Regions from separate parts of the Bacillus sp. EB106-04-04-XG123 genome, predicted to be linked through region 2. Evidence: a T-box and tRNA genes for the amino acid it is inferred to sense, from the RefSeq annotation. Region 2 holds a T-box; the other holds one or more tRNA genes.

Region 1 (15,029 bases), on a different contig from region 2:
CAAATTGAATGTCCACATAATAAACAGAGGCAAGCACCGCCACCACCAAACTAAACAAAGTCAAACAGGCATAAGCACATATTTTCGAGACATAGTAACTCGTTCGACTGATCGGTTTCACCATAATCATCGCGGTCACTCCAGAGGCACGCTCTCCTGCGATCGTCCCCATCACGATCATAATCAGGATAAACACACCTAGCGAATCAAATTTACTCAATGCACTCGCCAAAGCCTCTCCTGCACTAGGTTCTGGTATATAAAATGTAGACCCTTCAGGTAAATTAGCTGATTTCGATAGAAGATCTGGCAGCATTTTGAGCGTAATAGGCTGCGTAATCATTAAAATCGTAAAAATGATTGGCACAAACAACATTTTATAACTAGTGAATAACTCCCTAAATTCCTTTTTCAACATCATCATGCATTCACAACCTTCATGAAAATATCTTCAAGCGTCAGCTTAGATAGTCGATAATGGAGGAGAACACCGCCAGCTTCAGTGATCAGACGAGGCAGCTCCTTCAATGCCGTTTGTTGATCTTTGACTCGCACCTGATAAGCATTTTCTGTCTCAATGCATTCCTCCACCCAATTCCGCTCTTTTAGCACAGCCACTAATTTCGTATTCTGTTGTTCTAATTGAAATTCAATCACTGGCTGGATATAGTCTTTTTTAATCTGTTTTATGGAAGAAGACATCTCAATTTTGCCACTGTTGATCATGATAATATGATCTGCCACACGTTCAATGTCATCTAAAATATGGGTCGACATAAAGATCAACATCTCTTGTTTCAGACGCTCAATCAATGTCAGAACGTCTTTTCTTCCCATGGGATCAAGTGCAGACACAGGTTCATCTAGGATGAGGACCTTCGGGCTATTGATAAGTGCCTGCGCAATGGCAAGCCTCTGCTTCATGCCTCCGCTATAGCTGCCAATAGCACGATCCTTCGCCTCATACATACCACAAAGCTTCAACAGCTCCTCTGTTTTTGAGCGAATGATGTTTTTCTCTAAATGAAATAACCCGCTAACCCAATGCATCCACTCCTGCCCCGTCATATCCTGATAAAATGCAGGATGCTGCGGACAATACCCAATCACATGACTGATTTGGTCCATCTCCTTTGTGACATCCAAACCAGCCACCTTTACGACACCAGACGTAGGACGAGCAAGTCCTGTGAGAATCCGGATCGTTGTTGTCTTCCCCGATCCATTGGCCCCTAAAAAGCCAACACATCCAACCTCCCCAACAGAAAACGAAACATCTTTTAACACTTCATTCGGGCCATACGATTTCGTCAGCCCATGACACTCCAGCATATTCAAGCGAATCCCCCCTATTAAGATTGTTTACGACCAAAAATGAAATACACAATAGGACCGGCACTCGCCACAAACACAATCACCAAAGCCCAAACCCACTTCACCTCTCCCCTGATCCTTGATGGATCTCTTTTCAACAAATCAAACAAACCAATCACCATCAAAATCGCTTGCAGCAAAATAAGAGGTAAAATCATCTTCATATCCATCCACGCCACTCCCTACGCCAATTTGTTTTAGTATTACTTCTTTTGACGACATGAAGAGAGAATTCGTTCAAATTTGATTTTATTTTTATTGGTCGAATGATCTATAAATATAAAAAAGCCCAGTGAAGGTTATTCACTGGGCTTGATTATGATGATCATGACGAATCTCGCAAAATCTTTTCCATTTTCTTTCCCTTGGCTAACTCATCAATCAGCTTATCTAGATACCGAATATTTTTCATCGTTTCTTCCTCAATGTCCTCTACTCGAACACCACAGATGACTCCTTTGATTAAACTGCGGGAAGGATGAAGCTCAGGAGCCTCAGCAAAAAAGGTTTCAATGTCTATCTGTTTATCTACCTGTTTCTGCAGCTCTTCTTGACTGTACCCTGTTAACCAACAAATAATCGTATCGACTTCAGCCTTCGTTCGTCCCTTTCTCTCTGCCTTTGCGATGTAGAGAGGATAGACTTTTGCAAAACTCATTGTGTAGATTTTATGTTTGGTCATATGTCTGCACTCTTTCTTCGTTAAATATTTAACTTGTCATGCTTTCTCAAGGGGCCGCTCTCTCATTATGCCTGTTTTTTTTATGTTCAAACCTTTCTATTTAATGCACTTAGTATACATGTCCATCTAAATGAAAATGTACTATAAAATACAACTTATAAACGATGATATATGCCTTTATTATTTCTTTCATCTTTTTTGAAAACTCTATATTTAAGAAATTGAACAATACAAAACCCAAGGAATACACCTATTGGTCCTCCACTTGAGACAGGACCACCAATTAAACAATAAGAAATGATAAACAATGCAATATAACCAATTATGAAAAAAACAATTCCCCATTTTTCTTTTTTTACGTATCGAATAAAAATAATATTTCCCCCTTAAAATACGTATCTATATTTATGATGACAGCAAGTGGAGATATTGTCCATTAATCAAAGTTCAGCTTAAATCTTTATAATACTAGTTCTTTTAACATAAAAATACCCCTTTAGAAAACGATATCTAAAGGGGTATCAAAAATCCGATCTTATTTAATCCCTACTCCACCGTCACACTCTTCGCAAGGTTACGTGGTTTATCCACATCACACCCGCGGTGAAGTGCTGCGTAGTAAGCGATCAGCTGTAATGGGACAACAGATGCAAGTGGTGCAAGTGCTGGGTGTACAGCTGGAAGGACGAAACGGTCGCCTTCGTCTTCTAGGCCTTTTAGTGAGATGACACATGGGTTTGCTCCGCGTGCAACGACTTCTTTGACGTTACCGCGAATGCTGAGGTTCACGTGCTCTTGCGTTGCAAGGGCAATGACCGGTGTGCCTTCTTCAATTAAAGCAATCGTGCCGTGTTTGAGTTCTCCCCCAGCAAAGCCTTCTGCTTGGATGTAAGAGATCTCTTTTAGCTTCAGTGAACCTTCAAGGCATACATAGTAGTCAAGTCCTCTTCCGATAAAGAATGCGTTACGTGTCACTGTGAAGAAATCACGAGCGATTTGTTCCATTTCATCCTTTTGATCGACAAGGGCTTCCATTGCGTTTGCTACAATACCAAGTTCTTTCACAAGATCAAAGTCAAGAGATTGACCGTTTAATTCAGCTGCAACGGATGCAAGAATTGCAAGTACAGCGATTTGTGCTGTGTAGGCTTTTGTTGAAGCCACTGCAATTTCTGGTCCTGCATGAAGGAGCAATGTGAAGTCCGCTTCACGAGAAAGCGTAGATCCTGGTACGTTTGTGATCGTTAATGCTTTATGGCCAAGCTCTTTTACTTGAACAAGTACAGCACGGCTGTCCGCAGTCTCCCCAGATTGAGAAAGGAAGATGAACAACGGCTTTTTCGATAGAAGCGGCATGTTGTAAGAGAATTCACTTGCTACATGGACTTCTACAGGTACTTTTGCCCAGTCTTCAATGTATTGTTTACCGACAAGTCCAGCATGGTAGCTTGTTCCACAAGCCACAATGTAAATGCGGTCTGCTTCTGCTACTGCGCTTGCGATATCGCCAGCGACTGACAGCTTGCCGTTTTCGTCTTGATATTCTTGGATGATTTTACGCATAACAAGCGGCTGTTCATCCGTTTCTTTTAACATGTAGTGAGGATATGTGCCTTTCTCAATGTCGCTTGCATCAAGCTCAGCGATATAAGAAGGACGTGTCATGATATCACCGTCAAGGTTTTTAATAATAACCTCGTCTTTAGTAACAATGACCATTTCTTTATCCATTAATTCCGCATATTCGTTTGTTACTTGAAGCATCGCCATTGCGTCAGAAGCCACAACGTTGAATCCTTCGCCGAAACCAACCAATAATGGGCTTTTGTTTTTCGCCACATAGATTGTTTCTTTGTTTTCGTTATCGAAAAGGGCAATCGCGTAAGAGCCTTTTAGTTGAAGAAGCGTTTGACGGAAAGCTTCCTCTGTATCAAGACCTCTGCTGACAAATTGTTCGATGACTTGAACAACAACCTCTGTATCTGTGTCGCTTTTTAGTGTGACGTCTTGTAAATATTCGCGTGTCAATTGTACATAGTTCTCAATGACACCGTTATGAACAAGCGTAAAACGGCCAGAAGCACTTTGATGCGGATGCGCATTTAGATGGCTTGGTACACCGTGAGTTGCCCAGCGTGTATGTCCGATTCCTGCTGAAGATGCTACGTCTGCATCCACGACTTCACGAAGCTCAGCGATACGTCCTTTTTCTTTGAACACATGCACGCCTTCTTCGTTTGCCACAGCGATACCTGCTGAATCATACCCGCGGTACTCAAGCTTCTCTAAACCTTTTAATAAGATTTCCTTCGCATCATTCTGACCAATATAACCTACGATTCCACACATAAATATTCTTCCTCCCGATCATGTGAAAGGGACAAAGAAAGCCTACTAAAATAGAAGGGACATTTCTTCGTCCCTCTCTACATGTTTATTTTGGGAGATCATGTGTATTCCCTTTGTACAAAGAGTCACCTCTTTGGTTTAAAGAAACACTTACGGCTGTGATCTCTTTTTTTGATCAGCCGGGAGGCATCCGCCGAAAATTCGATAACCTCCATCCTCGTCAACTAAGCATCTTTCGTCCGATCGCTTAGTTCGGGCGCTATAATTATAAGAGAGTTTCTGAACATCTACCCTGCCTTTCCTGATAGAATAAAAATCCAGTAACACAAGGATGATTGTACTATAAGGTCTGACCTCCGTCAATCACAATTTAGCAGGTGATTGCCTTCATTTGAGAAAGTGAGACCTCCATACACTATATGCGATGAGGCTTGTCACGTTCTACCTTTGATGTGCTCTCCTATGTATGAAGGCAGCTTCAAGTTGCCCTCACTTATATGATTCGTACAGATCCATCCAATTATGTCGTTTATTCGAAAAAAAAAAGCAAACCGCTGCTAGCGATTTGCTTTCATCTATTACTCAATACCCATTTCTTCTTTCACAACAGCCGTAATTCGAGCTACATATTCATCACACAGCTCTTTTGTTTTTGCCTCAGCCATAACACGTACAAGCGGTTCTGTTCCAGATGGACGAACAAGGATACGGCCGTCACCATTCATCTCTTTTTCGACCTCTTGGATCACCGCTTTTACTTTTTCATTTTCTTCTACTTTATATTTATCAGACACTTTCACATTCACTAAAAGCTGCGGGAACTTTTCCATTTCCGCTGCAAGCTCTGATAATGTTTTCCCTGTCGCTTTGAGCGTATTCACAAGCATGATCGCAGAAAGCATGCCATCACCTGTCGTATTATAATCAAGGAAAATCAAATGGCCTGATTGCTCACCGCCGACATTATAGCCGTCCTTTTTCATCGCTTCGACCACATAGCGGTCACCAACAGCAGTTTGAATGCTCTTAATGCCTTGCTTTTCAAGCGCTTTATAGAAACCTAGGTTACTCATGACCGTAGACACCACAGTGTCATCCTTTAATCGGCCTTCACCCTTCAAATAACGTGCACATATGTACATAATTTGATCGCCGTCTACGATATCACCTTTTTCATCGACAGCAATCAAACGGTCACCGTCACCATCAAACGCAAGACCAATATCTGCACCCTTCTCCTTCACAAAAGCAGAAAGTGCCTCTGGATGAGTGGAGCCTACACCATCATTGATATTCAGTCCATTTGGTGATGTTCCCATTGTAGACACATCAGCATCTAAATCTGCAAATAAATGTGTCGCTAGAGAAGAGGTTGCACCGTGTGCACAGTCAAGCGCCACGTGAATACCTGTGAAATCCTCATCCGCTGTCTGCTTCAAGAATTGCAAGTATTTCTGACCGCCTTCAAAATAGTCATTGACCGTTCCAAGATCCGCTCCAACCGGGCGTGGCAATTGATCGACTGGCTGATCCATCAGCTGCTCAATTTCATTCTCCTGTTCATCTGACAGCTTAAAGCCGTCACCGCCGAAGAATTTAATGCCGTTGTCTTGAACTGGATTGTGTGAAGCAGAAATCATGACACCCGCTTCAGCATCCATTGCCTTCGTTAAATAAGACACACCAGGTGTTGAGATCACACCTAGACGCATCACTTCAGCTCCAATTGAAAGTAAGCCTGCAACGAGCGCTCCTTCCAGCATATGACCGGATATACGTGTGTCTCGTCCAACGAGTACCTTTGGACGTTCTTTATCCTTTGTGAGCACATAGCCGCCAAATCTCCCAATTTTAAATGCGAGCTCTGGCGTTAATTCGCTATTTGCTACACCCCTTACACCGTCAGTTCCAAAGTACTTGCCCATGTTTCAATCGCTCCTTTTTTCCATTCAAGAGGACGCTTCGTCCTCTTTTTTATCTTCTTTGACCGGCTGTCTTTGACTTGATTCTTTCTTTGCTTTATCTTGCGTGGATTCTTCTTTACTCTTCTCATCCTGATCATCATCATCAGTTGATTGATCTTTTTGATCCTTTCGATCATTCGTCGACGCCGGCTGATCCTCTGTATCAGTAGAAGTGAGTTTCACTTTGACCTTTGATCTTGATAATGTCCATGTCACATTTTGAGGACCATTCACTTGAACTTTGACCTCATGGGTTCCTTCGTTCAAGTCCCCTGCATTGATATAGGCTTCAACATCTGAAGCCTTTAGTTTATCAATCGCACTCTTCGACCCCTTTGCTGTTAACGTGATCCGTCCAGAAGATGGGCTCACAAAATCAGATGTGAGATCCTTGCTCAAACCCACGACAGAAATCGGTACATTATCGATCTTTTTTTCTTCAGCTGTTGCAACCTTCACTTTGATCTTAACAGTTTCGGGTGATACCTTTTTCACACCATCTGGCAGCGGAATATCGGCATCAATCTCCGTATCATCTTTGATCTTACTTAGGTCCAGCTTGACGCCATCAATAAAATCAAGTGCATCCAGTGCCTTTTGAGAGCCGTACACTGTGACCTCACTCGGGCTTGTCTCAATGCTTGAAATGCTGATCCCTTCTGGCAAGCTGCCCGTCCGCTCAAGTTTAAACGGAACCTTTTTGCTCGGACTCGAGATTGGAACCGTAATATCCACCACGGACGGACTTACTTCGACTGGCAGCTCATTCCCGCTGCTATCATACACAGTGAGCTTCGCTTCTTTTTCAATTTGCTGATCGACATCCTCTAAATTCACAAAAGCTTTAATGACAGAAATTTTGTCGATGACGTCCTTTGATCCAGTAACTGTGACCTTTTTCGGATTCACAATGGGCTGTTCAGGTGAATAGCCGTCTTTGATTTTATTTTGATTATAAAATTCAGTTTCAACAGGAAATTCAGCTGTCGTTTTTTCTTGTATCGTCACAGTCGTCACAGATGGATTAATCGATAGTGTGAGTCCCTTCGATACATCTCTTGCCTTCAGCTCCACTTTATGTGTACCTGTCGATAAGTTCTGCATGTCTGCGTAAATTTCAAAATTCTTTGTTTGTCTTGCTGTTTTCACAGCACTTGTTGATCCTTTAATCGTGACATTGACTGTCTGCGGCACACCGGTGACAACGTATTTCTCGTCATCATAATACGCTTTAACAGGAATGTCAGTTAAAGTTGCTTCATCTGTCGTCGATGTTGGGAAAAAGGATTCACCGATTTTTTTCGGCGTGGGCGCTTGCGCTGAATTGACTGCACCATACAGCAATAAAGCGAAGACCAATGCAAGAAGCTTAACGGCCCAGCGATTATTCAAAATCTTATCCATTTTTCTTGCCCCTCCAATACCATTTGGTCGAGGAAGCATCTTTGCTGTTCTTACTAAATTCAGCAATCAGCATTTCTTCAAGCGCTTCTTCTGTCAATTCTCGGTGAAGATCACCATTCCTTGCGACAGAAATGCCGCCAGTTTCCTCAGAAACGATGACAGTTAAGCTGTCTGTCACTTCACTAATTCCGACTGCCGCCCTATGACGCGTCCCAAGCTCCTTAGAGATAAAAGGGCTTTCTGACAGCGGTAAATAGCAAGCTGCAGCTGCAATCTCATCCCGCTTCATAATGACAGCACCGTCATGAAGCGGTGTATTCGGAATGAAAATATTAATGAGCAGCTCTGAACTCACCTTTGCATTCAAAGGAATTCCTGTCTCTATGTAATCATTCATTCCGGTATCGCGCTCAATTGTCAGCAGCGCGCCGATTCTGCGTTTCGCCATATAGTTAATTGCTTTTGTAATTGCCTCGATCGTTTTCTGCTGCTGTTCCTCTACAGGTGTCCCGCTTCTTGAGAAGAAACGGCCGCGCCCAAGCTGCTCAAGCGCTCTCCTTAGCTCTGGCTGAAAAATAATAATGATCGCAAGGAATCCCCACGTAATCGCTTGATCCATCAGCCATTGAAGTGTGTTAAGACCGAGATACGCACTTCCCATCCTGACGAGAACAATGACCACAATTCCCTTTAAAAGCTGAACCGCTTTTGTTCCGCGGATGACCATCATTAATTTATATATCACATACCAAACAACGAGAATATCAACAGCATTACCGAGGTACTGCAAAAAAGGAATATCCCCTAAAGCCATTTCCTCGTCCTCCAGAATTTTCAGTTATTCTTCGTTTGATGCATTTTTTTAATATAAAAAGAGCCTATGTATCAATACATAGCGTGGCTATTATACCACATTTTGTTTCAGCAAGGAAAATAGTTGCCATATCTGGCTGACTTGTTAGTATGCGTGAATCTCACCAATGTATAGAAAAAAGAGCAGCCCCCTTAGAGACTGCTCTTAAGCCGATTGAGTTACTTTTGCTCCTCTGGCCCAATGACCCGCATTACGTTTTGTGCTGTTGATTTCATTTTGTACCAGATCCAATCAAACACTTCATTAATTTCATTAATTTGACCAGTGACTTGTCCGGCAGAAGCAGTCAACTGTTCCCCATTGACGACGGTGACATTTCCATCAACCTTGCCTTCTACAATCAACTTGCCATTTTTGACAGTGACATCACCCTTTACGGTTTCCCCTTTAGGTACGGTCACTGTATCATTTTCAACGACGAGATTCGGCTGCTTTGACACACTGAAATTATGATCGGTATTCCAGCTCGTGAACAGACTACCTCCCATTAAAATGAGAAAGAGGGCAGCGGCTACCATCAGCGGGTGAGCTTTGATCCATCTTTGAACCGACACACGCTTTTTCTCCTTTGGAAGACCTGCCATCACCTTTGCAGTGAAATCAGATGGTGCTTCTATATGAGATGTACTCTGCACTAGCGCGATGGATTTCTCAATTTGTTGAAAATGAGTACGGCACTCCTCACACGATTGCAGATGGCTTTTTAATTCTTTTTCGTCTTGGGGCTCAATGTCCCCGTCTAAATACTGATGCATAAGCTGGACGATTCTATCCTGACAGCTCATCAAAATCACCTCACTCAAAGGTCTCTCAACTGTTTCCGGAGAGCCTCTCTACCCCTGTGTATTCTCGTTTTCACCGTACCAACTGGTATATTCAGAATCTCACTAATCTCTTTTAACGAGAGTTCATCAATATACTTTAATACGATGACCGAACGATATTTGTCGGGTAATCTTAGAATTTTTTGCTGAATGGTACTCGATAATTCAAGAGACACCACCTCATCCTCTGGCAAAATGCCATCAGCAGCAATTTGAGAATACATATTTAATCCTTCTGTTCCTGCCACCTCTGCATCTAAATAGTAATCCGGCTTTTTTTTGCGAATACGGTCGATGGTCAGGTTGGTTGCAATGCGGTACAGCCACGTGGAAAACTTACGATTCACATCAAAGCTTTCGATATTCACATAAGCACGAATAAACGCCTCCTGCGCAATATCCTCCGCTTCATGTGCATTCCCAAGCATACGGTAGCACAGCTGATAAATTTTGTCTTTATACAGGTCTACGATGTCTGCAAATGCGTTCTGGTCGCCTTTTTTCACTTGCTTAATTCTCTTTTTAATCATTGTGTCCATAGTATATTCAACCTCTGCCTTCACCGGTCTTTATGTATACGAACCTCTTTCCAAAAGGTTTCATTCTCCTCTAAAAAATAGTGTAACAAATTTTTGACAGTGTGTTACGCTTATCAACCGGTAAAAACCTTAACATATCCTTAAATTTTCCCAAAACAAAAAAGAACGGGAACAAGTCCCGCTCTACAATAGCTTTTCACCCATTAACGATCCAATTAATGCCACAGCCGCTTCTGCTGTTTTGTTTTTCTCATCTAAAACCGGATTTACTTCAACAAATTCAGCAGACGTTAAAATACCCGCCTCCTCTAAAAGCTCCATTGCAAGATGACTCTCCCGGTAACTAATGCCGCCTGCTACCGGAGTGCCTACACCAGGGCATTCCGCTGGGTCTAGCCCGTCTAAATCAAGCGAGAGATGGACACCATCTGTTCTTTCCTTTAGATAAGCAATAGCTTCCTCCATCACCCTTGTCATCCCTAAACGATCAATTTCATGCATCGTATAGACTTTAATGCCTTTCTCTCGAATCAATGCCCGCTCTCCTTCATCTAAAGATCGAGCACCAATTATAACGACATTTTCAGGTTTCAATTTAGGTGAATAACCGCCAATGTTCGTTAAATCTGCATGCCCAAAACCGAGACTGACAGCAAGCGGCATGCCATGAATATTTCCAGAAGGAGAGGTTTCCTCCGTATTCAAATCCCCGTGTGCATCATACCAAATGACTCCTAAGTTTTCATAATGCTTGGCTACCCCAGCAAGTGTGCCAATCGCAATACTGTGATCACCACCTAAAATGAGCGGAAACGAACCTGATTGCACAATACTGTCAACCTTCTCAGCAAGCAGCTGATTCGCACCAGCATTCTCCGTTAAATTTTTCAGCTTTTCACTTGTATATAAACCTTTCTCATCATCTCTTTGTTCAACTGGAATATCTCCGAGATCCTCCACATCAAATGAGAGCGTTTCCAATTTTTCTTTTACGCCTGCACAACGAATCGCACTCGGCCCCATATCGACGCCCCTTCTCGTTTGCCCCAAGTCCATCGGAACTCCAACAATCGTGACCTTCTTTTGCTCTCCCATATGTACATCCCCTTTCCGTTCATGCTTATATTTTACTTTCTTGATGCCTTCTGACTCAACTCGACAACATTTTGAATAGTTATACATTCTCTCTGCCAACATAAAAAAAGACACCTTTTTGAAAAAGGTGTCTTAACTGGGCTAGCTGGATTCGAACCAACGCATGACGGAGTCAAAGTCCGTTGCCTTACCGCTTGGCTATAGCCCAAAAATGGTGGAGGGGGACGGATTCGAACCGCCGAACCCGGAGGGAGCGGATTTACAGTCCGCCGCGTTTAGCCACTTCGCTACCCCTCCACATATGGAATTGATAAAGAAAAAACAGTGCCGGCAAGAGGACTTGAACCCCCAACCTACTGATTACAAGTCAGTTGCTCTACCAGTTGAGCTACACCGGCATATGGTGGAGGATGACGGGCTCGAACCGCCGACCCTCTGCTTGTAAGGCAGATGCTCTCCCAGCTGAGCTAATCCTCCACATCATGGTGACCCGTACGGGATTCGAACCCGTGTTACCGCCGTGAAAGGGCGGTGTCTTAACCGCTTGACCAACGGGCCAGTTTGTCAAGTTTGTTGTTTCCGTGAAGCTGACAAAAGTTATTATATACAGGTTGTCCCCCTTTTGTAAAGGGGATTTTTATTTTTTTTATTTTCTAACTATTTACTCCCTATTTATTCAACATTTCGACTGAAATATAATTTCAATATTCAAATATAATATTGAAATTTCATATCATACTCAATATACTGAAAATGAAGAAATAAGGAGGTATGTCACATGCAGCCATCTCAACTGCGTTCTTTGACAACAGAATCAAGAAACCCCAACACAATGGGAATTTCTCAAGCAGATCCGCTTGAAATACTCCAGATGATTAATAAAGAAGATATGAAGGTCGCTCAAGCAGTCAACCTTGTACTTCCCCATGTCAAAACAGCAAGTGACTTTGCCTATGAATCCATCTCAAATGGAGGCAGACTCGTTTATTTAGGCGCCGGAACAAGCGGCAGAATTGGCGTAATGGATGCTGTCGAATGTCCCCCAACCTATAGCGTCTCACCTGATGTCATTGTAGGCATCATGGCAGGCGGAGACTCAGCTTTTTCTCAAGCTGCCGAAGATGTGGAAGATAGTGAAGAAGCCGGCAAACAGGATTTAGTACACATCCACCTGACATCAAAAGATACAGTCGTCGGAATTGCCGCAAGCGGTAGGACCCCTTATATCATCGGCGCTTTAAACTATGCAAAGTCAATTGGAGCTAAAACAGTAGCACTCAGCTGCAATGAACAAGCAGAAATTAGCGAGCTTGCAGATTGCGCCATTGAGGTCATTGTAGGACCAGAGGCCATTACTGGGTCAACAAGAATGAAAGCCGCATCCGCTCATAAAATGATTTTAAATATGCTTTCCACCTCAGTCATGGTCAGACAAGGCAAAGTATATGAAAACCTGATGGTTGATGTAAAAGTCAGCAATCATAAATTAAAAGAACGCGCCATCACCATCATTCAACATGTGACAAATGCTTCCTACGAACAAGCCGTAAAGACTCTCGAAGCAGCAGACTTAGAAGTCAAAACTGCCATCGTCATGCTCCAAACAAACACAGACAAGAAAACAGCCAAAGATTTACTGAGCAAAACGAATGGCCACATCGACAAAGCGATCTCACGTTATCAATCCTAAAGGAGGCAGAGCTCATGTCAGCAGGTGGACTTACCCTACTACACACAATCAAATCAAAGCTCCCCCAATCTGAAAAAATCATTGCAGACTATATCCTTGCCCATCCTGACAAAGTCATTAAAAGTACAGTACACGAAATCAGTCAGGCAGCCGGCGCAAGCAGCTCTGCAGTCATCCGTCTTTGTAAATCTCTCGGGCTGGATGGCTATCAAGATTTAAAAATGCGGATCGCTGGAGACTTGATGCATGACGATAAACAAGGCTACAGAGATATCGAACAAGATGAACCGCTTCAATCCATTATTCAAAAAACAGCAGGAAACTCGATTCAATCGATTAAGGACACCGCTTCTATTTTAAATGCAGATGCTTTAGAAAAGGCTGTTCAATTACTGCTGAATGCAAACCAAATTCATTTTATCGGTGTTGGTGCATCTGGCATCGTCGCAGCTGATGCCCAGCAGAAATTTCTCAGAATTAACTATGCAGCGACAGCCTTCACTGACATGCACATTGCATCTACGGTCATTGCAAATGCAGGAGAGAATGACATTGTGTTTGGTATCTCCTTTTCAGGAGAAACGTTAGACATCATTCAAGCCCTTCAGCTCGCAAAAGACAACCAAGTGAAAACCATTGCTTTAACACATCCAGGTCATACTAGCGTTTCTGCTTTATGTGATGTTCACCTATCGACGTCCGGTTCCAATGAAGCACCTTTTCGCAGTGCTGCCACTTCCTCTAGAATGGCACAGCTCTACTTAATTGATGTCTTGTTCCTCAGTTTAGCTTCTCGTCAATATGAAGAGACAGCGCAATATATTGACAAGACAAGGCATGCCATCCGCTCCATGAAACGAAAAACAAAGGGGGATTCAACATGAGTCATCAAAAGAAATATCAGCAGTTGGCGAAAGACATTCTTTCACTCTGTGGTGGTTCTGAAAATATCTCTTCCCATACACATTGTATGACACGTCTTCGAATTACACCGATCGATAATGAAAAAGTTCACATCACAGCAATCAAAGAACTCGATGGCGTTATTGGCGTCGTCGAAGCAGAAACGCTTCAAATCATTTTAGGTACCGGTGTTGTCAACCAAGTATCAAGTGCGTTTGAACAGCTTCTAAATGCGTCTGGCTCTTATGATTTAAACAACGAAGCACAAAAAAACAAGCAAGCCATTTCACAAAAAAACCGCACACCGTTCAAGCTGTTCTTACGGCGGATTGCCAGCATTTTCATTCCAATCATTCCGGCACTTGTTGCTTCAGGGCTTATTACTGGGATTACAAAAGCGATCGTGCAAGCAGGCTGGCTTGACGAAAAATCTCAAGCCGCAGTTATTTTAACAGTTATAGGTTCTGGCCTTTTCGCCTACCTAGGGATATTAGTCGGAACAAACGCCGCAAAGGAATTTGGAGGCTCTCCTGCATTAGGCGCATTAGCTGGTATTCTCATTATTAACCCAGCCTCCGCAGACATTATGTTATTTGGCACAAATATTCTACCAGGCAGAGGCGGACTCATCGGTGTTCTTCTAGCCGCCATCTTTATGGCACTTGTGGAAACCCGAATTAGACGCTTCGTCCCGCAATCTCTTGATATCATCGTCACACCAACCATCACACTACTCATTACAGGCATTTTCACATATGTTGTCTTCATGCCAGTCGGCGGATTTATATCTGATGCCATCACCTCAGGACTGACTTACTTATTAAATATGGGCGGAATCTTCGCAGGATTTGTTCTTGGTGCGACCTTCCTTCCACTTGTTGTAACAGGACTTCATCAAGGGCTGACACCGATTCATATGGAACTCATCAATTCAATTGGAGATGACCCGCTTCTGCCAATTCTCGCTATGGGCGGTGCAGGACAGGTAGGCGCTGCATTCGCCATATATATGAAAACAAAAAAGAAAAAGCTCAAAAGAGCCATTGCTGGTGGACTTCCTTCTGGGATGCTGGGCATTGGTGAACCACTCATTTTTGGTGTCACACTCCCGCTAGGACGACCATTTCTCACCGCTTGTCTTGGTGCAGGAATCGGCGGCGCTTTTCAAGCCTACTTCCAAATCGCGACGAAAGCCATCGGTGTATCTGGTCTTCCATTAACCTTTATTGTTCACACACATCAAATGCTTCTTTACTTAATTGGACTATTTATCGCATATGTTGCTGGATTTTTCTTCACATACTTATTTGGATTTCATGATGATATGGCTG
Region 2 (15,029 bases):
CCGCCTTGTAAATCAAGCGAATAGACGGTGATTGAATCTTTAAGCAAACGCTGATTTCCTTGAATGAAATCCTCGATTCTCGCCTCTTCTAGATGTTTCAAATTATAGTTCACACCGATATTCCATGTGATCTCTTTTTTCTTTGCATCATAAGTTCCGTTCTTAAAACCATTAGACTGCGTGTATGTGTCAGGCGTGAAGACAGATTGATTTTCCTTCGTCAAATCCTTGCCATCTTCATTTACCCATTCAAGCTTTACATGATTACGCAGATTCTTTTGGTCTTTATCTGCTCTTTTTTCATAATCAAAAGACGTTGTATATGTGACGATATGTTCTGTCTTAATCTCTTTCGTAAATTGAATATCAAATCCATTTTCATGTTCAATTATTAGGTAATCTGTGCCTTCTTCAAGCACTGAATTGCCTGTCGTCACTTTTAAACTATCTTTTTGCAACGTCAATCCTTCGTTTGTAAACGTATCTTTTAATATTAGATTGTTCATCGTTTGTTGATCTTTGTTGAAGGTGATACGCCATGGAATAGTCTTGGTCTTGTAATTTGGTGTTCCATGATTTTTCGTTAGGATTTGCTGGTCAATTCTTTGCTTCCCTTGTTTGCTCTCTTTGCCAGCTGTTACCGTATTGATGATCTCTTCAGCTTCAAAAACCCGCTCGGTTGCTTTTGTTTGATAGGTGATGAGATAAGCTGATTGAATATCTTGATTGAATTGCAAGGTAAACCCGTTTTGTTCATCCTTTTTTTGAGGTTGAACTACATAATTTTCAAACGCTTTTGTCCCTGCTTCGTTGCCATTTTGATCAATTGTGACTTCTTTGACTTGAAATGAATCAGAAATCAGCGCCTGTGTGCCATTAAAGTAGTCTTCTAACAAAGCATCCTTTTGAGCCAGCTTTTTTTCGTTATAGTTATATCGAATTTCCCAAGTAATCGTTTGTGTGACTGGATCGTAGTGAGCGGCTTTTTTATTTAAAGGACTGCCTCTTGTCACATTCACTGTGCCTTCTGCTGAACTGATCACTTTATCACCGGAAACTAGGGACGCTTTATTACGAAATGCAGACTGATCTTGATTTGTAATGTCCGTTTCATACATTAAACGGTAAGCTAGATGCACGTCATCTTTAAATTCAATCGTGAAATCTTGACCATCTGCTGTTTGGCCGATTGTGTAGTGGTTTTCGTCAAGCAGCTGACCAATCGATGTTTCCCCATTTAGCTTTGTATCGATACGATAAAGCTTGATTGAATCTTTTTTCAATGCCTGACCTTCTTGAATCGGATCTAATAGCTTCGCTTGTTTCACATCGTCTAAGTCCATATTAAAATCTACTGTCCATTGAATGGTTTCAGCATTGTAAGATCGATTTGGTTTTCCCTTTTTAGAGACGTTTGGACCATTTGGAATGTATTGAATCGGAATGGATACCGTATCCTTGCCTTCAATCGGGGTAATGATGACTTCTTTTTCTTCCGTGATGACTGTTTGTTGATCTAATTGCGTCCAAACTTGAAGTGTTCCATGGATATTTGAATATTGTTTAATAAAATCGGTGAACTCGATGGAGGCATTTCCGCTCTCATCTACAGAGAAATAACCAACGGTTGCCTGATTAAATTTCATCTCGAGACGATCGATTTTTTCGTAAATCACTAATTCCTCTGGAACCTTGAAATGGAATTCATCCCCGCCATTATAGCTATGCCCATTCGGGATGGCCCACTCATAGTTAATGGAAATCAGCGAGTTGATATCAGGTTTCTCAACTGAATTTCCTTCCGGATCTTCATATATTAATTTCGCATCAGTGAGGAGATTTTCTTGTATCAGCGTTTGTTTTGTAACACTTTGCAGCCCTGCACGCTTAGACACGCTCACTTTGTTTTTTAGTAATTCATCTTCTTCGTTTTGTTTCGTTTGAGCGGCTTCTTGATTGTTAGAAGCTTTATCTTTCTCAGATGAGGTTGAGTCATCTTTTGGAAGGCTTTCTTCACCCTCATTTTGCTTTGTTTTCTCTTCTTGCTGAGTTATACTGGTGACATCGATGTCAATTGATCCTTCTAAATTTGGATCGATCTCAACATCTTCTTTAAATTTTACCGTCACTTCATTTTGTTTTGAAACGGTATACTCGCCAACAGGTATGTCACCTACAGTAATGGGTTCCTTCTGCTCCTTCTCTACCTGGATGGCTGAAGGAAGAGTGAGAACATACGGATATTGTTTTTTTAGATCAATTCCTTTTATTGACCAATGCACAGTGGCCTTTCTTACTTGCTGATCTTCCATGCTTGATAACTTATTGCCTTCGCTATCAGCAAACTCAATATCCCCATAAATATTTTCTTGAATTTCTTTTGCTTGTGCCCCTGCTAAAGGCAAGACTCCTAATATACTAGACTGTATGACTAGCACTGTAATGAGTGCCAGTGACAATATTCTTTTCAATACATCCACCCTTTTCTAAAATTAATTTTCAGCAATGATAAAAAAATCAGTTGTATACTGTCCGATCAATCACTCCGCTTCTGATCAAATATTTTCTAAAAAATTGCACCTTACGACCCTATGAATAAAATGAGTTGATCAATCATGATAGTGGATTCAATAACTGGATTGGGGTCCATAGAAATGGGGAATAGTGAGAGGGATCATGAAAGAATAAATATGAATTTTTCTATTGATACTTGAATGAACAATAAACGATGTGTACATGCATATATAAGCATGTATTCACATATAGTTCGTTCATATGAAACAAGCATGTATCATATTGTATGTATGGTTAGACAGTTCAGCATCATATAGACCGCATTCCTTTCTACTCCCTTTCATATGGTAATCAAAAATCTGCTGCATTTTATTCTTTCATTTACCGTTTCAACAGCAAAAAAATAAACAAAATATCTAAAATGATCCATTTTTATAGGATTCATGGCATAATTATCACCTTTTAAAAGAAAAATATGGAGAATTAACGAATAATATTTGTTTTCGTCTAATTTTTTTCTCTTTTATCATGAAAAGTGAAGACAAAACGATTTAGCCTAAACATTAAAATCATTTTATGCCTATTTAGAAAATCAAATGTTCTTTAAGTGAACTTCATAATATAGAGGCAAGCCAAGGGAAGGAGTTAGTTGTTTAATGGAGCTCATTGATAATAAATCAAAGAGATGGATAAAAATTTTAAAACTGCTTGTATCAAAAGATAAGTGGTGGAGCCTTCAAGAGATATCGAATGAACAAATCGGTTCGGTTCGTGCCATTCAAAGCGATTTAGAACAAATGAAGTCGTTCCAAACAGAAAACGGAGAGCCGTTAATCCACATAAAGCCAAGACAAGGCATATCCATTTGTTATACACAGACGATACGAGTCGACTACTATATCAAAGAAATTCTAAAAGATACGATTGAAATTCGATTGATTGATGGCGTTTTCTTTGAACAAAACAGATCTTTCTATGAATGGATGGACATACTGAATATCAGTAGATCCACATTGTATAACACCATTCATAAAATCAATTCGCTTCTTATCTCGTATGACATTGAGTTACGACCAGATAGTATGCAGTTCCATGGAAATGAGAAGGAGATTCGTCAATTTTTTGTGGAATTTTTGTTTGAAGTCTATGGAAGCAGGCTTTGGCCATTCGATGATATTCAAAAGCAAGATGCAGTTGATTTTTTACAAAAGCTATTTCAGGTGCTCGAAGTCAATCTACCTGATGTGGCGATAGATAAATTTTGCCTATGGCTCGCCGTTTCCATACACCGAGTGAGGAAAAATTTTTCAATACGACGCGATTATAGGTACTCAATGGATAAGGAAAAACAAACATCTACAGCTAAAGGTATCTATAATCAAATCAAAAACTTGGAAGAACACGTTTGCCAAATGACAAAGGACACTTTTGGTGTTACGTTGGATCGTCACGAATTTGTCTTTTTACTATTGATTGAACCAGCTATTGGCCATTATAAATCAATTGAAACTGTCGAAGAAAAATTGACGTTCTTTCAATCGCATACACCACACCTCTTCGAAGCCATTCATTCCTTTATCAATCAACTGGAGTTGATATTTCATCAAGAGGTGGCTAATCGCAAGGCGATGACACTGATTCTTCTCCAATATTATGTGTATTCTAGGGAAATTACCGTAAGAGATGGATTCCTTTTCAAAAAGAAATCGAGGTATTTATCAGAGGTAAAAAAACAGCTTCCTTACTTCTATTCGAGGATTACTCATATCATCCAAGAGTTAAAAACAGACGATATACTTGCTTCTTTTGTGAAAAATGAACGAGAATTGATTCGTATCATTACTTCTAACTGGAGGGGTCTTGTTCATTTGGAAATGGATCGGAGAAACGTGTTGAACATTTTTGTCATTTCAACATTAGGTTATAATCATAGTTTGTTTATTGCGGATTTAATTAAATTAAGATTGCCTCCTCTCATTCATATTTTCACAAGTCCAGAAAATACATTAAATGAACAGACAATGGATCGACTTGGGATTGATATGATTGTGACCGATACTGAACTTCCTAATCAATTAGGACGGTCTACGCTGCTGATCAGCTCTTTTCCAACAAAGAAAGAAGTGGACAACTTGCACTCAAGATTGGTTGATATGACAAACTAAGATTCACCAAAAAAAGCTGCTGAGGAGCTCTCTCAAGCAGCTTTTTGCTTCTGTATTAATGAAGCGCTATTTGTTCATTCATCAAATCAATAGCATAAAGCGATTGCTCATATTCATCTAATAGAAGGTAGACTTTGAGCGGTGCAGCAGTTTGATCTGTCTGCTGCGTGAATAGGACACAAGTGAATTTTTCGATTCCTTCTGGCAGCTTGCTTTTCAGAAAAGGATGAAGAATAGGAGAGATTCGAAGGGTATCAACATCTTGCAACCAAAGCTCATCTTGTAACGCAGGATAATGGTCAACCAAAAACTGACGAAACACTTCCAATGTACTCAAGTTAGATATCCTCACTTTCTTCTATTTATAGCTTTAAGCTTACCTAAAACAAACATGTTCAACTCACCCTATGATCTCAGTCCGCCTATTTTCGCATACTACTAGAGACACAATGTCATTTTTTCTTCTAAAAGATTTGTAGATCAACTTTACTGTCATGAGTTTTCCATATGTATGACGTTTACTGTATGAAATACGAATTCCCACCGATGGACCTATGATCATATTCTTATCTGTTTCTTTCGTGATGAAACGACAACTTCCTTCTACAAAATTCCATTTTTATTCTAAAAAGAGGAAAATAGGACAAAAAAGAACAGCTACTCACTGTTCTTTTAGAAGTTATGAAAGGTCTGTCAAAGAGAATACTTCGCCGCTCACTGCATCAACGCCATCATGACAGTCAAGCTTGCCGCATAAAACATATTGTTTTTGCACATCGTCATAGACGTAGATGGGTGTAAGTTCGAGGCGTTCTCTCAATGTTTCAAAGGCTTCTTTCTGAGAAATGGTGATTTCACTAGCTGTTTGAGATGGATTGAGTATCCCGCATACTTGAAACATCTCTTTTTTATCTATGTAATTAATGGCTTCAAAAGTGCTGGGATCAATGAAGACCTTGATCTTATCCATAAATCCACAGCCTTCTTGCTCATTCGTTTTTAATATCGCTTCGATATAGCCATGATCACGGTGGAGTGTTTTAAGCACCCACTTCCCTGTATCCTTTGAATATTTTTGCGCCAAAAAGGTGCGAACCGCTTTGATACACTCCGCTTGCTCTTCTTTTGAGATCGGGAATGTATCTGGTGAAGGCTCCAGTGAGAAGGCTTGTTCAGCAGTAATGTCCTCGTTTATATTGATTTCCTTTTTTTCAAAGATTTTGGTTAAAGGTTCATTCCACTCCATGACCTGATTCATGTGTATACAATGTGTTTCTTCACGTCCAATTTCAAATGGTATCGTTCCTGTTCCATCGTTCTTGACATAAATTTCTTCTAACGCAAATATAGGGCGGATTCGATTCTGCTCGAAGGAGGGCCAATCAAACCGCTGCACTTGCTGCTGAGCTAAACCCTCGATCCTATCAATGGAAAGCACATATTCTTCAGCTCTTAGTCGTTTTTTTGCCATAAATGGCCCTCGATGTATAAAGTGAATGAGCTGCCCATGTTCATTCCATTTCACCTCGATTCTGCCTGAAGGCGTCACTTTCACACCATCTATTGCTTCTTCGAAAAAAAGTTCCCCTTTCTCCTTTTGTTGCAAGTGAAAATGCTCACCATCAATCAACCCTGTTTCTTGTTCAATCCATTGAATGGCATGAGCTGGATAAGGCCTCTTAAATGTGACACCATTCTTCGCGAAGGTTTTATCCATGACAAAAATAACCGTTTCAACCTGCCCTGTATTCAAATTCACGTCAATCACAGCAGTGCCGTCCGGGTTTAGATCATCGTCCTCTGGTTCAGCTTCATGGGTGGGAAACCATTCCATATTCAATGTATACACCGTTTCATTGAACATATTGACGTAACGATGAAAATTGTGCCTTTTTAGATAGTAAAGATCTAAGCCAAATTTCGCCTTTGTCTGATCGATCAGTTGTTGTATGTTTGCATTCATTTGTTTCACCTCAAAATTCAGTTTAATGGAAGAAGAAAGATGACGATAAAGCCGAATATGACGATCACTGATAATAATCCTAATGCCATTGCCAGCATATTTGATTCCTTTGTAAAGCCTTTTAATCCGTGCGCTTCAGTCGACCGATCGATTTTTCTAAAGCGAAAGAGCATGCTTATATTGATAATGGCTAGAGCCATAACAAATAAGAAAATGAGAAACTTAAGTTCTATTTCAAAGAATGAATCTGGTATTGTTTGTAAACTAAATGATTGGAAGAACATAAGCCCGCTCAATATCAATTTCCAAATGTTCTCCACTCTTTGTTCTTTCTCCCACTCTTTTCCCAATTTTTCTTTTTCATAAATGGCTACCTGCTCAAAAATGGGAATGAAAGACTTTGTTGATCCTTTTTTGATCAAGCCGTAAATGCCTTGAAGGAGCATGAAGATTCCTAAACAAAGAAAGAAATATGTAAATTGAATCTCAACTTTTTGAATCAAAACAAAAAAAATCAAGATCATCACGCCGAATAGTAAATTAGAGATAACTACTTGTTTTGTCCTCATCTTTTTCAGTGCAGCTTGATCCATGTAATACTCCTCTCCGTTTTAAATGTTTCTTTTGAACGCTCTATCTTTATTACGATTTTACCGAAAAAATGTTTCAATATTTTCCCTTTCCATTGCAGAAATGGAAAGGGAAAGACGCCCATCATTCAATGGACGTCTCATTCTTCGTAATGAAATCATCACATCATTTCTTGAGCAGCTGTTCTGTCTTTTATTTGCTCAGCTGCCAAACGTTTAAAATCCTCAACAGACATTTGCTTTGAAGTCTTTTCTCCGTGCTGTCTAATATTTAGTGTGTTGTCTTGCATTTCTGTATCGCCAATGACAGCGATATAAGGGATTTTTTGCATTTGTGCTTCTCTCATTTTATAGCCAAGTTTTTCATCACGCTCATCGATTATTGCTCTTATTCCGATACTTCTTAATTGCTGCTGCACCTTTAAGCAGTGATCAAGGTGAACAGTTGAGACTGGGATGATTTGTACTTGTACTGGTGCTAGCCATAATGGAAAGACACCCGCAAAATGCTCAATGAGAATGCCAAGGAAACGATCTAGAGAACCAAAAATGGCGCTGTGAATCACAACTGGCCGTACCTTTTCATTATTTTCGTTGATATATGTTAAATCAAATTTCTCAGGCATTTGAAAATCCAGCTGAATTGTGGCGCACTGATGGCTCCGCTGCAGGGCATCTTTAATATGAAAATCGATCTTCGGGCCATAAAATGCCCCATCTCCTTCATTTAGCTGATAGTCGACCTTTAGACGATCAAGCACATTTTTTAGTGCTGTTTCGGATATTTCCCAAATGGCATCATCCCCTAAGGCTTTTTCTGGACGAGTGGATAGCTCGACGGAATACTCAAACCCAAATGTCCGATACACATGATCAACTAATTGGAAAATCCGTTTGATTTCAGCTTCGATTTGATCTTCTCTTAAAAAAATGTGAGCATCATCTTGGCAAAATGTCCTGACCCTGAACAATCCATTTAACGCTCCGCTAAATTCATGACGATGCACCTGGCCAAACTCAGCCATTCTGATCGGGAGGTCTCTGTATGAATATAAGCTGTTTTTGAACATGAGCATATGCCCTGGACAGTTCATCGGTTTTAAAGCAAAGCTTGTATGGTCTACTTCTGAGAAATACATATTTTCATGATAATGATCCCAGTGCCCTGACTTTTCCCAAAGCTCTTGGTTCATCATAAACGGTGTACTCACTTCTTCGTATTGCGCTTTTCCTCGCACTTCTCTTGAAAAGGCCATTAATTCATTTCTGACAATCTGACCTTTTGGTAAATAAAACGGCATGCCTGGTGCTTCTTCTGAAAACATAAAGAGGGATAACTGCTTCCCTAATTTCCGGTGATCACGTTTATTTGCTTCTTCCATGAAATGAAGATAATCAGCTAGATGATTTGGATGCTGAAACGCTACACCATACACTCGCTGCAAGACATCCTGATTGCTATCTCCCCGCCAATAAGCCCCTGCAACACGTGTTAGTTTAAATGACTTTAAGTACCCTGTAGAAGGTACATGCGGCCCGCGGCATAAATCTACAAATTCTCCTTGCTGATAAACTGTGATGGCTTCTTGAGAGGGTAACCCTTTTAAAATATCCAGCTTATATGGATCATGTGCAAACAGCGCTTCTGCTTCTTTGTAAGAGACCTCTTTTCTTTGGATGGGATGATTCTCATTTATGATGTTTTTCATCTCTTTTTCAATTTCTTCCAAATCCTCTACGCTTAATGTTTGATCGAGCTTCATATCATAGTAAAATCCATTTTCAATGACAGGTCCGATCCCCAGTGTGACATTGTCATATAACCTTTTCACAGCCTGGGCTAATACGTGTGCTGATGTATGGCGCAGCACTTCAACCCCTTCTTTTGAATCAAGTGTGACAATAGACAGCCCAGCATCGCTGTTTAGCTTTTCACTTAAATCAACCATTTGATCATTGACCTTTCCCGCCACTGCTTTTTTTCTTAAGCTCGGACTAATATGGGAGGCAACATCTGCAACAGTCGTACCTGCGGGAAACTCCTTTATCTTTCCATCTGGAAATTGAATCTTCACCATGTTTTCTCTCATAACTGACACACCTTTCCTATTTTTTGAAATAAAAAAAACACACCCATCCCTCATAGAGGGACGAATGTGTAATCCGTGGTTCCACCCAAATTCCCATAACGCGTATTCGCTTTATGGCTCTGGTGCCGTAACGCGGCATTGACGGTATTGGATACTGCAATTTTCCCCAATACAGCTCAAAGGTGGTAAGACAGCTTTTCTGCGTTAGGAAGATTTCAGCGTGACTTCCCTCTCTGGTAACCGATAAAAGCTGCTCATGTCCTTTTCAAAGCAATGATCCTATATGAGTGTACAAAAAAACACACCCATCCCTCATAGAGGGACGAATGTGTGATCCGTGGTTCCACCCAAATTCCCATAATGCGTATTCGCTTTATGGCTCTGGTGCCGTAACGTGGCGTAGACGATATTGGATACTGTAATTTCCCCAATACAGCTCAAAGGTGGTAAGACAACTTTTCTGTGTTAGGAAGATTTCAGCGTGACTTCCCTCTCTGATAACCAGTAAAAATGGCTCATGTCCTTTTCTTCGCTTTTAATTTCTCCATATCTTACATGATGATGATGGATGATGTAAAGGATTATTTTGTGAAGAGCTTTTGAAATTCATTCTTTAAATGTAATATTGTGTGTATTCACTTGGGCTATATTCAATTTGAAACGCAGGTGATAAGGCCCGTTTCACTTCTTCAGTGATTCTCTCTCCTTCTTGATTGAATTTCTTTTCCATGTCTACACCATTTGGCTGCAAATCATCGGTTTCTTCGTCAAACCAGCGGCCATACTGTATATTCCAATTCCATAACTTTGAGAAAAGGGTATCACTCATTGGTACATCATCTCTTTCTAAATGACATTGACAATGCCCGCAATGAAAAGGTTCACCACCGTAATCTCCTTCAATTTTCACAAAAGGATGATCCTTAAACTCTCGACAGCACACCCATTTTTTGAAGTTCTGACCGAACTCTGTCAGTTTAATCGAGTAATAACGCATGGAAGTTCGTTTTCCTTTCATGTCAAACATCCCTTGATCAATTAATGTCTTCAATCGATATTCAATAAAATCATCACCGATATACTGATCTAAATGACCAATGACTTCTCCTATTAAGCGTGGAGTGACGATATACTCCTCTTCTGGCGCGGACTGATGAAGCCGCTTAGCCATTTTCACTAAATAAGCATCAAATTCATCTTCTGGTACGCTGATCATTTGTCCTTTTTGCCATATCCGAAGCGTATCATTTTCTTTAGCAAATGAAAGCCATTCGTTTTGTAATCTTTCTCTCTCTTCTTTTGTCACTATGTGACTATGCTCTTTACTCTCATACAAAATTTTAAATTTTTCAGATGTGATTTCTCCGGAATCTCGAAGGATCATTCTTCTTGTATTCGTATTGAACAGCTGATCAAATGCTGTCGTTGTATTGATTACTGACAATTCAACCCTTTTTTCTTTTAATAAATAGACGGCATATCTCAAGCCAATTTGCTCATGTGCATTACTGCCTGTCCAGATGAGTATACGACTGCCAGCTTTTATTTCTTTTATTTGCTGAAGCATTCTATGCTGATCGTTGACCATGTCATCAAAATAGCCAAATTCATTTGACATCACGTTACGCAGCCACTCTATACGGTTCGCTTGTCCTTCATGTTCGTGTAAATGTAGAAGTGGCCCAATTGAATAAATATCATCAAAAGAGATGACATCATCTATTTGATCTTGCTTCATTTCACGTATTGCTTGTTTTAAACTACCGGCAGCTGCCGCCCCAAATATGATATGTATCATCATCCGTCTCCCTTTATCTTACAGTTTATTTCATCTTCACCTATTCATGGTTCTTGCGTCAATTCTATTGAGTCAATTTCATTCAAAAGTATGACGAGGAGATGATTAGATCTTTACAGAAGTAATCATGGCAGAACAGTGGTAGCTAGACTTTTACGAAAAACGAAAAGCCCCACGAAATGGGGCTATTTGCGTACAACTCTCTGAGACTTTCTTTCCAATTGATTTATTGATAGAAATCTCCTCATAAAAGGAATGTAGATCATGCTCTAATTCACAAATCCCCCTTCACAATCGTTCTCTTAGCTTTTTTAACAATCCTGCTTGTCGCTTTTGTCTCAGAATCCTTTGACCACTGTTCGCACATGTTTCGTACCCAATCAGACTGTGTTTTGCTAGCGTCATTCAGCCAGTTTCCTACAGAATCTTGAACATATGTTGATGGATCAGATTTGAGGTGATTTAGAATTGGCAGTGCCCTCTCTGGTTCCTGCTTTAATAACTCAATATGCTTTGTCCATACACCTCTTGGACGGATCGATTCTACAGAGAATCGACGAATATGTTCATCCTCGCTTTTTGCCCATTCTGTTAAATATTCTATACTTTGATCGAGCTGCTGACTTAGACTTTCTCTCACTGACATCCAAGCAATTTCGCGTACACCAAAATGATGATCAGCTGCAAATGGCTGAATGTACGCTAGTTTCTCTTCCAAAGAGGATGAATGCTGCTTGTTCATATAAGCAGCCCAACAGCGGATGCTATCAGATATGTGACGGCTGCATGCCTGTATGACTTCCACTCTTTTTTCCTCATTTTCTTCCTGCAGTACTTCATCTAACAAATGACCGATAAGACGAATCGCTTTCATGCCTGACCCCGCTTTTTGTTTGGCGATTTCTGCTGAAAGATCGATTAAATGTTTGTCTAAACCAATAAACGGCAAAACATGCTGTAATAGAGTCACGTGATTGACAGCCAACCATTCAGTTAAATTGACACTCTCTAACTCTCCCTGATTCAAAAGAATCAAGACGTCATGAGGAATGTCACTCCCCTTTCGAGCGCCTTTACGATTGATGATCTTCTCACTTATTGGCATTATGTATTCTCTCCTGTCTACCAGTACATTTTTGTCATTATTTTTTGGAGTCATTTGTTATTAACGCTTAAAGACCTTTGGATATTCACTCCCATTGTAGCAAATAAACTTCCTCAACTGGTTCATTTTTCAAATCAAAAAGGAACTACCGAAATAAGTAGTTCCCTCAATACTAGTGAATCTATGTTACCTTCCTTGCTCCATCACCTTCAAACTCTTCTGCTGAGAGATTCGGTCAAATGCCACCATCAAGATGGTCATGAGCAAAGCGAGAAGAACCGTTCCAGCGCTGATCCAGCTGAGGTTCAATATAGATGTCCTGCTTAGTACAAGTCCTCCTAAACCCGAGCCTAAAGCAAATCCGAATTGAATAAATGATGTATTGACACTTAATGCGATATCAGGAGATTTAGGTACAAGTGTGACAAGATATAGCTGCTGAGCTGGCGATGTGCTCCATGTTGCAATCATCCATATCATGATCACCGCCACCATGACCACGAGGTTCCCTGTCACAAATGCTAGCAGCATAAGCATGATGATTTGTAGAATAATTCCGGAGAAAATCGTGAATGTTGGGCCTTTTTTATCTGCTGCTACCCCTCCAAGACTGGAGCCCAAAAAGCTGCATATTCCCGCTAGTAATAAAATGCCACTGATTTCTGTAATGCTAAGGTTTGCTGATTCTTGCAGGAAGGGCGTTAAATAGGTAAATAAAGTGGAATATCCCCCAACATAGAATAGCGTCACTGCCACTGCCAGCAAAATTCTCTTATCTTTTAAAATTGATAACTGCATACCTAGCGTCACCGGTTCTTGTTCTTTCATAGAAGGGATGCGCCTATATACAACAATCAGCGGAATGAGCGTGATCAATCCAATGGCTGCAAATAATGCTTTCCATCCAATCATGCTGCTTAGAAATGTCCCGATTGGCACACCTAAAACCAAGGAACTGCTTAATCCCATTAAAATGATGCCAATGGCTGTTCCTCTTTTTTCTCGCTCGACAAGACGAGTAGCCACAGCCATTGCCACCACAATGGCCGTCCCTCCACTAATTCCTTGTAAAATCCTTGTCATCAGCACCATTTCAAACGAATGGCTGACACTTGTGAGGATATTACTTAAAGTAAAAATGATCAGCATCCATGATAATATTTTTCTGCGGTCGATATTGATGGTTAGTGCAATGACAATCGGTGCGCCGATTGCTGCGGAGAGCGCTAAGGATGTGACCAATAAACCAGCAGCTGATGTCGTGACCTGTAAATCATCTGCGACCATTTGAATAATCCCTGTAATGATATATTCGATTGTTCCGATTAAGAAGGCTGCTAAAGCAAGTAAATAAACAACGGCTTTATTTTTCATCGTGACGTTTCTCCTTTGGGCAATGTTTACACTTCATTTTTTATAGGAATTTGTATTTCAATGAGTCTTCCTTCTTCATTTTCAGACAATGGGTAATAAATCTCTCTGCCAGGCTGATCTTCTTTCACGCGGTATCCGTTATTTTCGATCCATGTCGCCAGGTCAACACAAGCAGATTGTGCAAATGGAGAATCTGAATGAAATAGGAGCGTCGCCATGGTTTCTTCAGCTGGTAACGTGCGCATCGTAATTCCCTGAGGCAGAGAGCCCCTTAACGCTTTAGCGGAATACCCAACCTGAAATTCGAACTCACTTTCTTTAGCAAGTGATTCCCTCCACAGCACGATTTGTGGCTCAGAGTTCAATTCTTGCGGATGTTTTTGTAACAAATGATGAAACGTTTCAAAGAATGATGGGATTTCGTCAACAGTTCCGTTGACTTGAAAAGACATGATGTGTTTGCTTTCAACCGATTTGATGATGACCTCCTGCTCTTTTTCAACACACCCCTCTCGTTTGATGAGGTGCATCCGCTCCTTAATACGCGCTAATTTCTGCTGTTCTCTCTCGATCAATTGCTGAATCTCACTCTCTTTCAAGAGAAACATGCCCTGAATCTGCTCAACAGAAATATCTTCACGAAGAAGCTGACTCATTTGCTTTAACGTAAAGCCTAATTCCTTGTACAGAAAAATTCGATTAACCTCAAGCAGCTGCTCAGCTGAGTAATACCGGTATCCAGAATCTTGATCGATCTGTTTAGGTTTTAATAAATCGATTTGGTCATAATACCTTAAGGTTTTGACAGGGACTTTACTTAACATAGAAAAATCGCCAATCTTGAACAACCTGCATCTCCTCCGTTTTGTTGATCTGATCAAAGTATAAACCTTTCAGTAAAGGGGAAAGTCAACAGAAGATTTTCATTTGCATAATCATTTGATGAAGTTGAATAAATTTTTCAAAAGCGCAAAAAGCCTAGATTTCTCTAAAATCTAGGCTTTGCCCATTATCCTAAAATTTTTTCTAACAATCCCATCTGCTCAACAATCTTCATATCATTCATAAATCGTTCCAAACTTACTTTATTCTCTTTTTGTAAGTCTGTTGAATAACCTAAGCATATATTAAAAATACGATCTAACCTTTCTCCGTCTCCACTATAAAAATAATTCGTCACTACTCCATTATTTTCACTTGCAAGAACCACAACTGTAGCCATCTCTAATACATATTCTATATCTTCTTTAGAAATCGTTCGATCTTTTTTCTTAGCACTCATGAATTCATGACTATGAATAGAACGAATCCTACCTTCAAGTAAATTGAGTATAGACTTCTTATAAATGACATACACACTGTGAATATGACTTTTATCAGGACAATAGGGATCTTGTAAAATGAATTTTATACGCTCATCTTCTTTTTCA

Evidence for each region. The T-box of region 2 lies ahead of thrS (threonine--tRNA ligase). A T-box ahead of a tRNA ligase gene usually reads a tRNA of that ligase, here a tRNA-Thr.
Region 1: it has a tRNA-Thr gene. The T-box ahead of thrS (threonine--tRNA ligase) is inferred to sense a tRNA for this amino acid. The anticodon was not compared.

The regions. Positions count from the first base shown of each region.
Region 1 covers NZ_JBYTDZ010000004.1:7,721-22,749, reverse strand. The annotation lists gene AC3WTB_RS13140 (ABC transporter permease) at 1-424, opposite strand, end outside; gene AC3WTB_RS13135 (ABC transporter ATP-binding protein) at 421-1,338, opposite strand; gene AC3WTB_RS13130 (PLD nuclease N-terminal domain-containing protein) at 1,353-1,544, opposite strand; gene AC3WTB_RS13125 (DUF2200 domain-containing protein) at 1,700-2,056, opposite strand; gene glmS (glutamine--fructose-6-phosphate transaminase (isomerizing)) at 2,603-4,405, opposite strand; gene glmM (phosphoglucosamine mutase) at 4,984-6,330, opposite strand; gene AC3WTB_RS13110 (CdaR family protein) at 6,355-7,773, opposite strand; gene cdaA (diadenylate cyclase CdaA) at 7,766-8,587, opposite strand; gene rsiW (anti-sigma-W factor RsiW) at 8,806-9,432, opposite strand; gene sigW (RNA polymerase sigma factor SigW) at 9,447-10,010, opposite strand; gene rocF (arginase) at 10,194-11,105, opposite strand; tRNA gene AC3WTB_RS13085 (tRNA-Gln) at 11,242-11,313, opposite strand; tRNA gene AC3WTB_RS13080 (tRNA-Tyr) at 11,318-11,402, opposite strand; tRNA gene AC3WTB_RS13075 (tRNA-Thr) at 11,431-11,503, opposite strand; tRNA gene AC3WTB_RS13070 (tRNA-Val) at 11,507-11,582, opposite strand; tRNA gene AC3WTB_RS13065 (tRNA-Glu) at 11,589-11,663, opposite strand; gene murQ (N-acetylmuramic acid 6-phosphate etherase) at 11,884-12,795, shown strand; gene AC3WTB_RS13055 (MurR/RpiR family transcriptional regulator) at 12,810-13,679, shown strand; gene AC3WTB_RS13050 (PTS transporter subunit EIIC) at 13,676-15,029, shown strand, end outside.
Region 2 covers NZ_JBYTDZ010000006.1:54,487-69,515, forward strand. The annotation lists gene AC3WTB_RS17300 (SpaA isopeptide-forming pilin-related protein) at 1-2,471, opposite strand, end outside; gene AC3WTB_RS17305 (AcpB/EbpR/MafR family transcriptional regulator) at 3,171-4,679, shown strand; gene AC3WTB_RS17310 (hypothetical protein) at 4,735-5,016, opposite strand; gene AC3WTB_RS17315 (hypothetical protein) at 5,359-6,642, opposite strand; gene AC3WTB_RS17320 (hypothetical protein) at 6,660-7,235, opposite strand; gene thrS (threonine--tRNA ligase) at 7,394-9,322, opposite strand; T-box leader at 9,376-9,600, opposite strand; T-box leader at 9,638-9,861, opposite strand; gene AC3WTB_RS17330 (DUF1835 domain-containing protein) at 9,936-11,120, opposite strand; gene AC3WTB_RS17335 (DNA alkylation repair protein) at 11,395-12,225, opposite strand; gene AC3WTB_RS17340 (MFS transporter) at 12,412-13,599, opposite strand; gene AC3WTB_RS17345 (MerR family transcriptional regulator) at 13,626-14,447, opposite strand; gene AC3WTB_RS17350 (hypothetical protein) at 14,609-15,029, opposite strand, start outside.